DNA from 3 places in the Paenibacillus sp. LX16 genome. Region 1 is predicted to be linked to each of the others. Evidence: riboswitches for the same ligand, from Rfam matches in the RefSeq annotation. Region 1 holds a riboswitch; each other region holds the start of a gene.
What was found. Region 1 has a riboswitch for glycine ahead of sdaAB (L-serine ammonia-lyase, iron-sulfur-dependent subunit beta). Riboswitches for the same ligand answer to the same signal wherever they lie in the genome.

Region 1 (3,279 bases):
GGGCAGCCTGCTCGGATGCCTTAAAGGCAACATTCGCTTCACCAATAATGAACACATCATATTGGCGCAACTTGTCATATGTTATGGCCTGCTCTCCATAAGTAAAAGGAATGGGACGATTCAATTGGTCTACCGTAAAGCCTACATTACGCAGTCCATTGGCAAAGTCGGAGAAGGCGCCTTCAATGACCCAATCTGCTGCACCAGCGGTCTGTGCGTGCGTATTATCGAACAGCACCTTTTTGCCTTTTCCATCCGGCAGTGTAGTACCGGGTTGACCCGGGTTGCCAGGTTCACCTGGTTCCCCCGGCTCGCTTCCGCTCACCAGTTCAACAGCGCTTGGGCTTTTTACTCCGCCAAAATTATTGTAGGCGCCGAGTGTACCCGTCACACGAATTTTGCTGCCGATCAGCTCAGGATGGCCTGATAACCCATATTGCCCTCTGTACGCTGAAGTCAGCTGTACATCCAATAGATTAGACGTATTACGTTCATTTGCTTGGTCGGCAATCAGTACGTTAAAATCATTCGCGAACGGAGAAGAAAAGTTAGCCGTTTTCGATCCGGTAGCATGTCCGACGATGTAGCCTTCCACCGTCACCGTACCTCCACTGCTTTGGCCCTGAAGTGCTTCGGCTACTGTCAATGCTCCCTCTGCCTTGACCTGACCGAATGGAACGAAGATCCCGATCAGCAGTGATACGATTGCTGCTAGATGTAGTATCCCTTTTAAGCGTGAACCTGTGAACCGCAAGCCTTTTACCATACGTCAATATCCCTCCTATGTTTTCCATAAATGTACTTGTCCTTTATCAGATTAGCCGCCAATCTTCTAATTCCTTCCTGATTTCATCCATAATTATGTAAATTTTAATCTTTTTTATTGGAAACGCACCTGTTTCAGGATTTTGCAAAATTCGATTCCAGTCGCTCCAAAGCGCAATATCTAGACGAACTAGGCCATTTCGATCTATATATTGTTCATTAGAAGTCGCTTATTGGGTTTTTGCAAAATCCTCGTTTATGTAAAAATTGAACCCTGTGATTGACACCGAGCACGGCATACATTACCCTAAGAAAGACATGTAGAACGGTATACGCGAATGAAGATGACGGGAGAGTCTGTCCAGGGAGCCTACACTCTGGCGGCACCGAAGGAGCAAGACGCCAGCACCCGGCTGGCGGATAATCTCTCAGGTCCATGTATCGTCATCTGACGCAACTCTGGAGAGAGCGCAAGCCACCCAAGGGGTAAGGCGGTAAGAACACCGCACGAAACTCTCAGGTAACGAGGACAGAGATAAGGGAAACTTCCTTATCCTGTCCTTTTTTGTGCTCACATTGTGCGTCAGCATTAGGAACCGTCATAACCGCGCAAAGACGCGGAGATACCATATAGTATGGTATTAGAACATACAGGGGGCCACACCATGCGTTTCAAAGATGTATTTTCTATTATCGGCCCGGCCATGACCGGACCTTCCAGTTCACACACCGCAGGCGCGGTGCGACTCGCACGCGTTGCCCGGCACTGGCTCGGGGCGCAGCCTGACCGTGCCCGCATGACATTATACGGCTCCTTTGCTGATACGTATAAAGGACACGGTACAGATCTGGCGCTCATCGCAGGACTGCTTAATTACGATACGGACGATCACCGGATTCCCGATGCCGAGCAATGGGCCGAACAAGCCGGGATGGCCGTGGAATTCGCCGTCAGCGGACTCCCCGCCCCTCATCCGAACACTGTCCGTTTCGAGCTGTGGAAGGGCGAGGATCAGCGCACACTGTTGGGCTCCTCCATCGGCGGCGGCAGCATCCATGTCCAGCAGCTCAACGAATTCCGGGTCAATCTGACCGGGGAACTGCCTACGCTGGTGCTTCTCCACTCAGATAAGCCCGGTACATTGGGCGCGATAACTTCAGCGCTGGGCTTGGCTCACATTAACATTGCCTATATGCACGTAGATCGCAAAGGCCGGGATGGTGAAGCACTCACCGCCATTGAAACGGACAGTTCTGCTCCAGCTGAACTGATTGCGGAACTGCGTTCTTTACCTCATATGTATGAAATTAAGATGATTAATTTGAAAAAAGGAGCTGAATCCGATGCGGTTTAGCCATCTGCATGAAATCAGCGCTTTATGCGCTGAAGAATCCACCACGATTGGCCGCTTGATGATTGAAGAGCAGGTACAAGAAACGAATACAACGGAGGAAGAAGTCTTTCGCCAAATGTCTGATTATTATGAAGTCATGAAGGAAGCCGTTCATCGCGGTCAGACACAAGACACCGTATCCCGCAGTGGATTGACGGGCGGTGATGGCAAGCGCCTAGCGGAGTATCTGCGGGCAGGGGAAACCTGCTCCGGTGATGCCTCCGCGCTCGCCATGGCTTATGCCCTCTCTGTGTCGGAGGTTAATGCATCCATGGGTCGCATTGTCGCCACGCCTACCGCAGGCTCATGTGGGGTTATCCCTGGTGTATTCATCAGTGCGCAGGAGCGGTTCGGCTGGGATGATGAGCATATGGTGCACGGCCTATTCGCCGCTGGAGCCATTGGCTACGTGATCGCCAACAACTCATTCATTTCTGGCGCGGAGGGAGGGTGTCAGGCTGAGATTGGCTCAGCTATCGGGATGGCCGCTGGTGCTATGGTCGAGTTGCGCGGTGGTACGCCTGAACAGGCTGTTCACGCCGTGGGCCTCGCTCTTAAGAACACGCTCGGCCTGATTTGTGACCCCGTCGCCGGACTCGTGGAGATTCCGTGCATCGTGCGCAACGGGCTGGGAGCCGTGACTGCGCTTGCCGCAGCGGACATGGCTTTGGCGGGTGTGCGCAGCGCTATTCCGTCTGACGAAGTCATTGACGTAATGCTTGAAGTCGGCAGTGCGATGCCGTCGAAGCATCGCGAGACCGCCAAAGGCGGGTTGGCCCAGACGCCGACTGGCAAGCGTTTGACCGAATCACTTACACGCAACACACCGACCAAGAAGGATAAGTCATGATTTATAAGCGGTAGCCTCCTTAAAATAAAAGAGCAAGCATGTCGTCCTTGGACGTATGCTTGCTCTCTTTTTTACTGAACGGTTACCTGTACCTTCGTCATTTTCCCTGCATATTTCACAGTAATTACAGCTTTGCCCTTGCCCTGTGCCTTAATGTTACCGTCTTTGACGGTCGCAACAATAATTCTGGACGAGGACCATACAGCCGGTTTGGAAACATCCTTCTCCGACTCATCCTTATACGTGGCTGTAGCCGTAACTTTAGCCAGC
Region 2 (3,279 bases), 2.0 Mb from region 1:
TTACGCCGTCCGAACAGCCGATCTCCACGATGTCCAAATCCAATCCGCGTGCATAGGCTGCCAATACCTGACGTGCCTCTGGATGGACGGACCTCGATACGATAAGCTGTTTACGGCGGGTAGCTGCGGCGGACAGTGAGCCCGCTTCCGCCAGTGCAGTCGCTCCGTCGTACATGCTGGCATTAGCTACAGCCATGCCCGTCAATTCGCAAATATACGACTGAAATTCGAAAATGGCTTGTAGCTCGCCTTGGCTTACTTCCGGCTGATAGGGGGTGTAGGCTGTATAGAATTCCGAGCGTGAAGTGATGTGCTGGATGACGGACGGAATATGATGATCATAAATTCCTGCGCCAAGGAAGCTGGCATGTGTGTCTGTATTGGCGTTGTGTCTGGCCAGCTCGGCCAAGTGGCGGGTCAAGGCTTTCTCATCGAGTCGAGAAGAAAGAGGGAGTTCCCCTTGATATCGAATGGCCTCTGGAATGTCACTGAACAAATCATCAATGGATGATACACCGACCACACGTAGCATTTCGGTTTGATCCTGCTCAGTCATAGGGAGATAACGATGCTGCTTCATAGGTTCTGGCTCCTTTCGAAAAGCAAAATTTTAAATCGTAAATTAGCTAATAAAAAAGTGTGAGATGAGAAACCCGGAAGTTCATATCTGACATGTTTGCTTTATTGAAATGAAGAGAGTTTAAGATCAGCGCGGGCGTTTATAAAAGGGTGCTGCCACCACCTCGGCACGCAGGCGTTTGCCACGAATCTCAACCTCCAGCGGTGTGGAGAGGACGCTAAAACGACTGTCCACCAAGGCGAGGCCCAGATTACGCTTCAAGGTGGGCGACTGAGTTCCCGTTGTGACCTCACCGATGCGTTGTCCTTCTGCGAATACCGGATAATGGGCGCGTGGGATACCGCGATCAATCATTTCCAGCCCGATCAATTTGCGAGGAATCCCTTGATCTTTCTGACGTTGCAGTGCTTCTCTACCGATAAAATCTCCTTTATTCAGCTTGACGAAGTACCCTAGACCGGCTTCAAGTGGTGAAATCGTGGCAGATAACTCCTGTCCGTACAGCGGCAACCGTGCCTCAAAGCGTAGGGTATCCCGAGCACCAAGTCCAGCGGGAATCAGCCCATACGACTCACCGAAACGAAGCAAACTCTCCCATACGGCTGGTGCTTCCGCGGCAGGTACGTAAAATTCAAAACCGTCTTCGCCCGTATATCCGGTTCGTGAGACGAGAGCTTTTGCTCCGAACAATGGCACGTCCTCATGGAAGCGGAAAGATGCCAGATTCGTAATGTCCGTATCTGCCACGGCTGCGGCAATTCGTACTGCTTCTGGTCCTTGCAACGCCAGCAATGCTATCGCATCAGACACATTCTCCATGTGAACGGATGCAGGCATATGGCGAATGAGCCAATCCCAATCCTTATCGATGTTAGAGGCGTTCACTACGAGCATGTAGCGTTCTGGTCCTTTGCAGTAAACAAGTAGGTCGTCTACTACACCTCCATCGGGGTAACACAGGAGTGAATATTGTGCCTGACCTGCTTCCAACTGGCTGACATCATTCGTGGTCACCCTTTGCAGAAAAGCTTCGGCCTCTTTGCCTTCAACCAAAAACTCGCCCATATGCGATACATCGAATAAACCCGCACGTTGGCGGACGGCCTCATGCTCCTTTTGAATGCCGCTAAACTGAACGGGGAGCTCCCAGCCGCCAAAGTCAATACAACGAACCCCAGACTGCGTCCCGTAGGACGAATATAGCGGTGTTCTTCGCAAATTAGTCATTTTTCCACTCCTATCCGGTGTGATCGGCTAAACAAAAAAGACAGGCCGAAAAAAACGTATAGACAGCAGTCTATACTCTTTTTTCAGCTCTGTCCTTGATACCAGAAAGTTACCCCGGTATGTACCGGGTTTCCTCTTGGGTGATCCGCTCCAATAGCGAATGCTCTCCAGAGATGCGTCCGGCAGAGGTCCTTTTGCCTGAGAGATTCACCTGCAAATGCAGGCTTACTCCTTCGGCGCTACCTTCGGGATCTGCGGTATATTACCTGGCTGTGCAGATAACAACTTGATCCGATTCGCGTGCACAACTGTCTCACAAGCGGCAACAGCTATGCGAATCTTTTTGGCAGTCTCTCCCTCTGCGTTCATCCGCGTTTGCAGTTGTCGGGGTGTTTCCCAAAGTATTTGCTATAACCCATTAATACGCAAATTCATTCAAAATGTCAATAAAAATGTCATCGAAAACAATAGAAAAAACATTTAATATATAAATAAGGATATGTAAGCGTTTGTTATAAGCTATCATATTTTTATATAGTACGCTATATGAGGTGATATGAAGTATTTTTGTTAGTATTATTGACATGAGTGTTCTTGTTGTCATAATCTTAACCTGTCTAATACAGGTGAGCAAAAGCGATTTTATTCATATGGAAGTGAGGGGAACAGGATGGGTGAAGTGAAGCAGCAACTTTGGTATACAGACGAACATGAGTGGGTTCAGCGTACAGAGAATGGGACGGTGCGGGTTGGTATTACGGACTTTGCACAGCATCAACTGGGTGATATTGTTTTTGTAGAATTACCTGAGGTGGGAGTAACGATTGAGCAGGGAGCGGAGATCGGTACGATTGAATCGGTGAAGACGGTATCCGACCTTTTTGCTCCGGTGACGGGAAACGTATTAAAGGTGAATGAAGCGCTGGAAAGTACGCCTGAACTAGTAAATGAATCTCCCTATGAAAAAGGTTGGATGATCGAAGTAGAGATGGGCAAAGATGTGGAGGAAACATTGGGCAAGCTACTGTCTGCGGATCAGTATGAGAAGTTGATTTCGGAGTAATAATGGGGCAATACAGCATGAAAAAAGAGCGTGTTATTCTGAATTTTTTATATTGATTTTCAATTGAATAAGAGCATCGTTAGTTCGCTCGTTTTTTGTATAAAATAGTCGCTATGATCTGCCATAGCGGCTATTTTTTTGTTGTCATTTTGGAAGCGTAATTACGTGTTTTACTCTGGCACAGAAGGTGGTTCCCTATAAGTTTGTGCAGATTTAAATCCCTGTTTTTTCGACTAATTTCTATAGCTACAGGTCATATTAAGAAGAATTATGCAGGTATAATACCTTCCCGGATAATTTAAATTTAAATGTTGTCATCAACGTTCATGACGAAAGTACGTTTTCATTTCGTTGATGAAGATAGCGCTGTCATTTAGTATGAATTTTAAGAAAAGGTAGTGATGCTTAC
Region 3 (3,279 bases), 1.8 Mb from region 1:
AATGTATTTGATGAGCTGCGCAAGTATAATATTGAGCCCTTGGTAACATTGTCACATTATGAAACACCGCTAGGTCTGACCCAGAAGTATAATGGCTGGCTGGGACGCGAAGTTATACAGCATTACGTAAATTATGCCGAAACGGTATTTACACGTTATAAGGATAAAGTAAAATACTGGCTGACCTTTAATGAAATCAATGTAATGACCATGAGTCCGTTCACCGGTGGGGGTGTGGTTATTGACCGTGTAGAAAACAAACAACAAGCGATATATCAAGCATTGCATCATCAATTTGTAGCTAGTGCACTGGCGACCAAACGGGGACATGAGATCATCCCAGGCGCTCAGATTGGCTGTATGCTGGCACGTATAGAAAGCTATCCACATACGTGTAACCCAGAGGATATACTGAAAGCCCAGCATGAAAATCAGATGAACCTGTTCTTTACGGATGTGCATGCCCGTGGGGAATACTCCAACTACATGAATCGTTATTTTGAAGAAAATAATGTTGTGATACAGACAGAACCAGGCGATGCCGAAATATTGAAAAATAACACGGTCGATTTTATCTCATTCAGCTACTATATGACCTTGACCGTATCTGCAGGTCCAGAAGGCGAGAAAGCAGCAGGAAACCTGATTGGCGGCGTGAAAAATCCGTATCTTCAGTCCTCCGACTGGGGATGGCAGATCGATCCGATCGGCCTGCGTATTACGCTGAATACGTTTTATGACCGCTATCAAAAGCCGCTGTTCATCGTGGAAAATGGCTTGGGTGCATATGATAAGGTGGAAGAAGACGGCTCTGTGCATGACACGTATCGCATTGATTACTTGCGTCAGCATATTGCCCAAATGAAGGAAGCGATTGCAGACGGTGTTGATCTGATTGGTTACACCAGCTGGGGCCCTATCGACCTTGTGAGCATGTCTACTTCCGAAATGTCCAAGCGCTACGGATTTATTTACGTCGATCTGGATGATGACGGTAACGGAACGCTCAAACGCTCCAAAAAAGACTCCTTTAACTGGTATAAAAATGTGATAGCAACCAATGGTGAAGAATTGTAATTCCATATCATCTCGGGCGGGTATAGCAGAGGACATCCTAAGGATGCAATCTGCTGTACCCGCTTTTTTGATAGAATAATAATAGTATTTCAGAGGGCTTCACAAACTTTTCACTTGTAATAAGCTGAAAGTTTTCTGTATAATAAATAAAAATTTCATATGTCTGGTTGATGTTTGCGGGAGATGGAACGAAAGTTCCGACCGAAGGGGCAAAACTCTCAGGTGCTTAGGCTGATTACAGCAACAAGCGGGGACCGTAAACGGACAGAACTCTGGAGAGACCCTTAATTGGGCGCCGAAGGTGCACCGCAGAGAACATCTGCTTAAACTCTCAGGCAAAAGGACAGAGACGCGAATAACCTGTGACAGGGAATGCCCTAGGCTTTTTTATAAGCTATTAGAGGCAGAAACCTGCGCAAGATGGTTGTATTTTTTCGTGCCTTTAACCTCTCCAGGAGTCGAATCAGCGGATTTGACTCTTTTTTGTTTTCTAATATGCTGGAGGAGCGGGTTGAAATGAATTTGGTACATGTGTTAGAAGCGATTAGTAGCTGGATATGGGGGGCGCCTCTCATCATTCTTGTCATGGGAACGGGGTTGTGGCTGACCATACGTTTGAAGATGCTGCAGGTATTCCGCCTGCCCCTGGCGATCAAGCTGATCGGTAAGGCCCCGAATGAAGGCAGCGGGGATGTAAGTAGTTTTGCGGCTTTGAGTACAGCGTTGGCGGCTACAGTTGGCACAGGAAGTATTGTCGGCGTAGCGACAGCCATTAAGCTGGGCGGGCCGGGTGCCTTGTTCTGGATGGTCGTTGCAGCCTTTTTTGGGATGGCGACGAAATATGCGGAAGGTGTACTTGCGGTAAAATACCGGGTGAAGGATCGGAATGGACAATTTTCCGGCGGCCCGATGTATTATATTGAGAAAGGTCTGGGACGCCGTTTTAAACCGCTGGCGATGCTGTTTGCTTTTTCGGGCATGCTGGTAGCGTTGTTCGGGATTGGAACGTTTCCGCAGGTCAAAGCGATTGTATCTTCGACTGAAAACAGTTTTGGTGTTCCGCCCATTGTAACGGCACTGATTATTGCTATCCTCACAGGACTGGTTACTATTGGAGGACTCAAAAGTATTGCCAAGGTATCGACGAAGGTCGTTCCTTTTAAAACAGGCTTGTACGTACTGATTTGTCTCATCGTACTGATTCGGTTTGCTGACCAACTTCCTGCCGCAATCGCGCTGGTGCTCCATTCGGCATTTTCAACTACATCTGCAACAGGCGGGTTTGCCGGAGCTACGATTATGCTGGCGATGCGAAGTGGGGTAGCCAGAGGTATTTTTGCCAATGAGGCCGGATTGGGGAGCGCACCGATTGCAGCCGCAGCTGCCAAAACCAAATGGCCTGCGGAGCAAGGGCTAATTTCCATGACAGGCGTGTTTATTGATACAATGGTTATTTGTGTGATGACCGGGTTGACGCTACTGGTTAGCGGTGTGTGGAGCGGGCCTACCGATGCGGGCCTGATGACTCAGCAAGCATTTTCCAGCGCATTCCCGCTGGGGGCAGAACTGCTTACAATCATTCTGATTATGTTCGCGTTCACCACTATGCTCGGCTGGAATTATTACGGGGAACGCTGTGTCGAATATTTGCTTGGGGTTAAGTGGATTAAGCCATACCGTTATCTGTTCATCGTACTGGTTGCTGGGGGCGCGTTCATTAAACTGGATGCGATTTGGCTACTGGCAGATATCTTTAACGCAATGATGGCTTTCCCGAACCTGATTGCACTGCTCGGCTTGTCAGGCATTGTAGTTGCAGAAACCAGAACCTATATGGACTCCCTGTATCCTAATAAGAAAAAGGGCATTCTTACAGGTACCAATGTAGGGGCTGCTATCCAAGTAGAAGAAAAAGGACAAACGGTTAATTCATAAATACTAAAAGGGAGTGTCTTCAGCCATCACAGGCTTGAGGACACTCCCTTTTGAATGTTATAACGATGCACGCAAAATAGCTAAAATATCTTCCTGATTCAGCTTTTGATAATTACCGAAACCTCCATGCTCCATTTCACGGGATGCAATGGTTGCGATTTTCTCCAATTGCTCATCATTAATATTGTAATCGGCCAGTGTGGAAGGGGCACCGAGACTTGTCCAGAATGCACTTAGACGATCAATACCTTCCAGGGCGATTTCTCT

Region 2: linked by a shared signal. The riboswitch ahead of gcvT (glycine cleavage system aminomethyltransferase GcvT) and the one ahead of sdaAB (L-serine ammonia-lyase, iron-sulfur-dependent subunit beta) in region 1 are both predicted to bind glycine.
Region 3: linked by a shared signal. The riboswitch ahead of T3H97_RS19970 (alanine/glycine:cation symporter family protein) and the one ahead of sdaAB (L-serine ammonia-lyase, iron-sulfur-dependent subunit beta) in region 1 are both predicted to bind glycine.

Annotation. Positions count from the first base shown of each region.
Region 1 is NZ_CP141152.1:438,813-442,091, reverse strand. Features, by position in the region: gene T3H97_RS01990 (DUF6359 domain-containing protein) at 1-766, opposite strand, end outside; glycine riboswitch at 1,104-1,219, shown strand; gene sdaAB (L-serine ammonia-lyase, iron-sulfur-dependent subunit beta) at 1,431-2,120, shown strand; gene sdaAA (L-serine ammonia-lyase, iron-sulfur-dependent, subunit alpha) at 2,110-3,009, shown strand; gene T3H97_RS01975 (Ig-like domain-containing protein) at 3,081-3,279, opposite strand, start outside.
Region 2 is NZ_CP141152.1:4,296,944-4,300,222, reverse strand. Features, by position in the region: gene gcvPA (aminomethyl-transferring glycine dehydrogenase subunit GcvPA) at 1-580, opposite strand, end outside; gene gcvT (glycine cleavage system aminomethyltransferase GcvT) at 707-1,807, opposite strand; glycine riboswitch at 1,984-2,083, opposite strand; gene gcvH (glycine cleavage system protein GcvH) at 2,478-2,870, shown strand.
Region 3 is NZ_CP141152.1:4,470,196-4,473,474, reverse strand. Features, by position in the region: gene T3H97_RS19975 (glycoside hydrolase family 1 protein) at 1-1,077, shown strand, start outside; glycine riboswitch at 1,245-1,321, shown strand; glycine riboswitch at 1,340-1,434, shown strand; gene T3H97_RS19970 (alanine/glycine:cation symporter family protein) at 1,594-3,012, shown strand; gene T3H97_RS19965 (iron-containing alcohol dehydrogenase) at 3,070-3,279, opposite strand, start outside.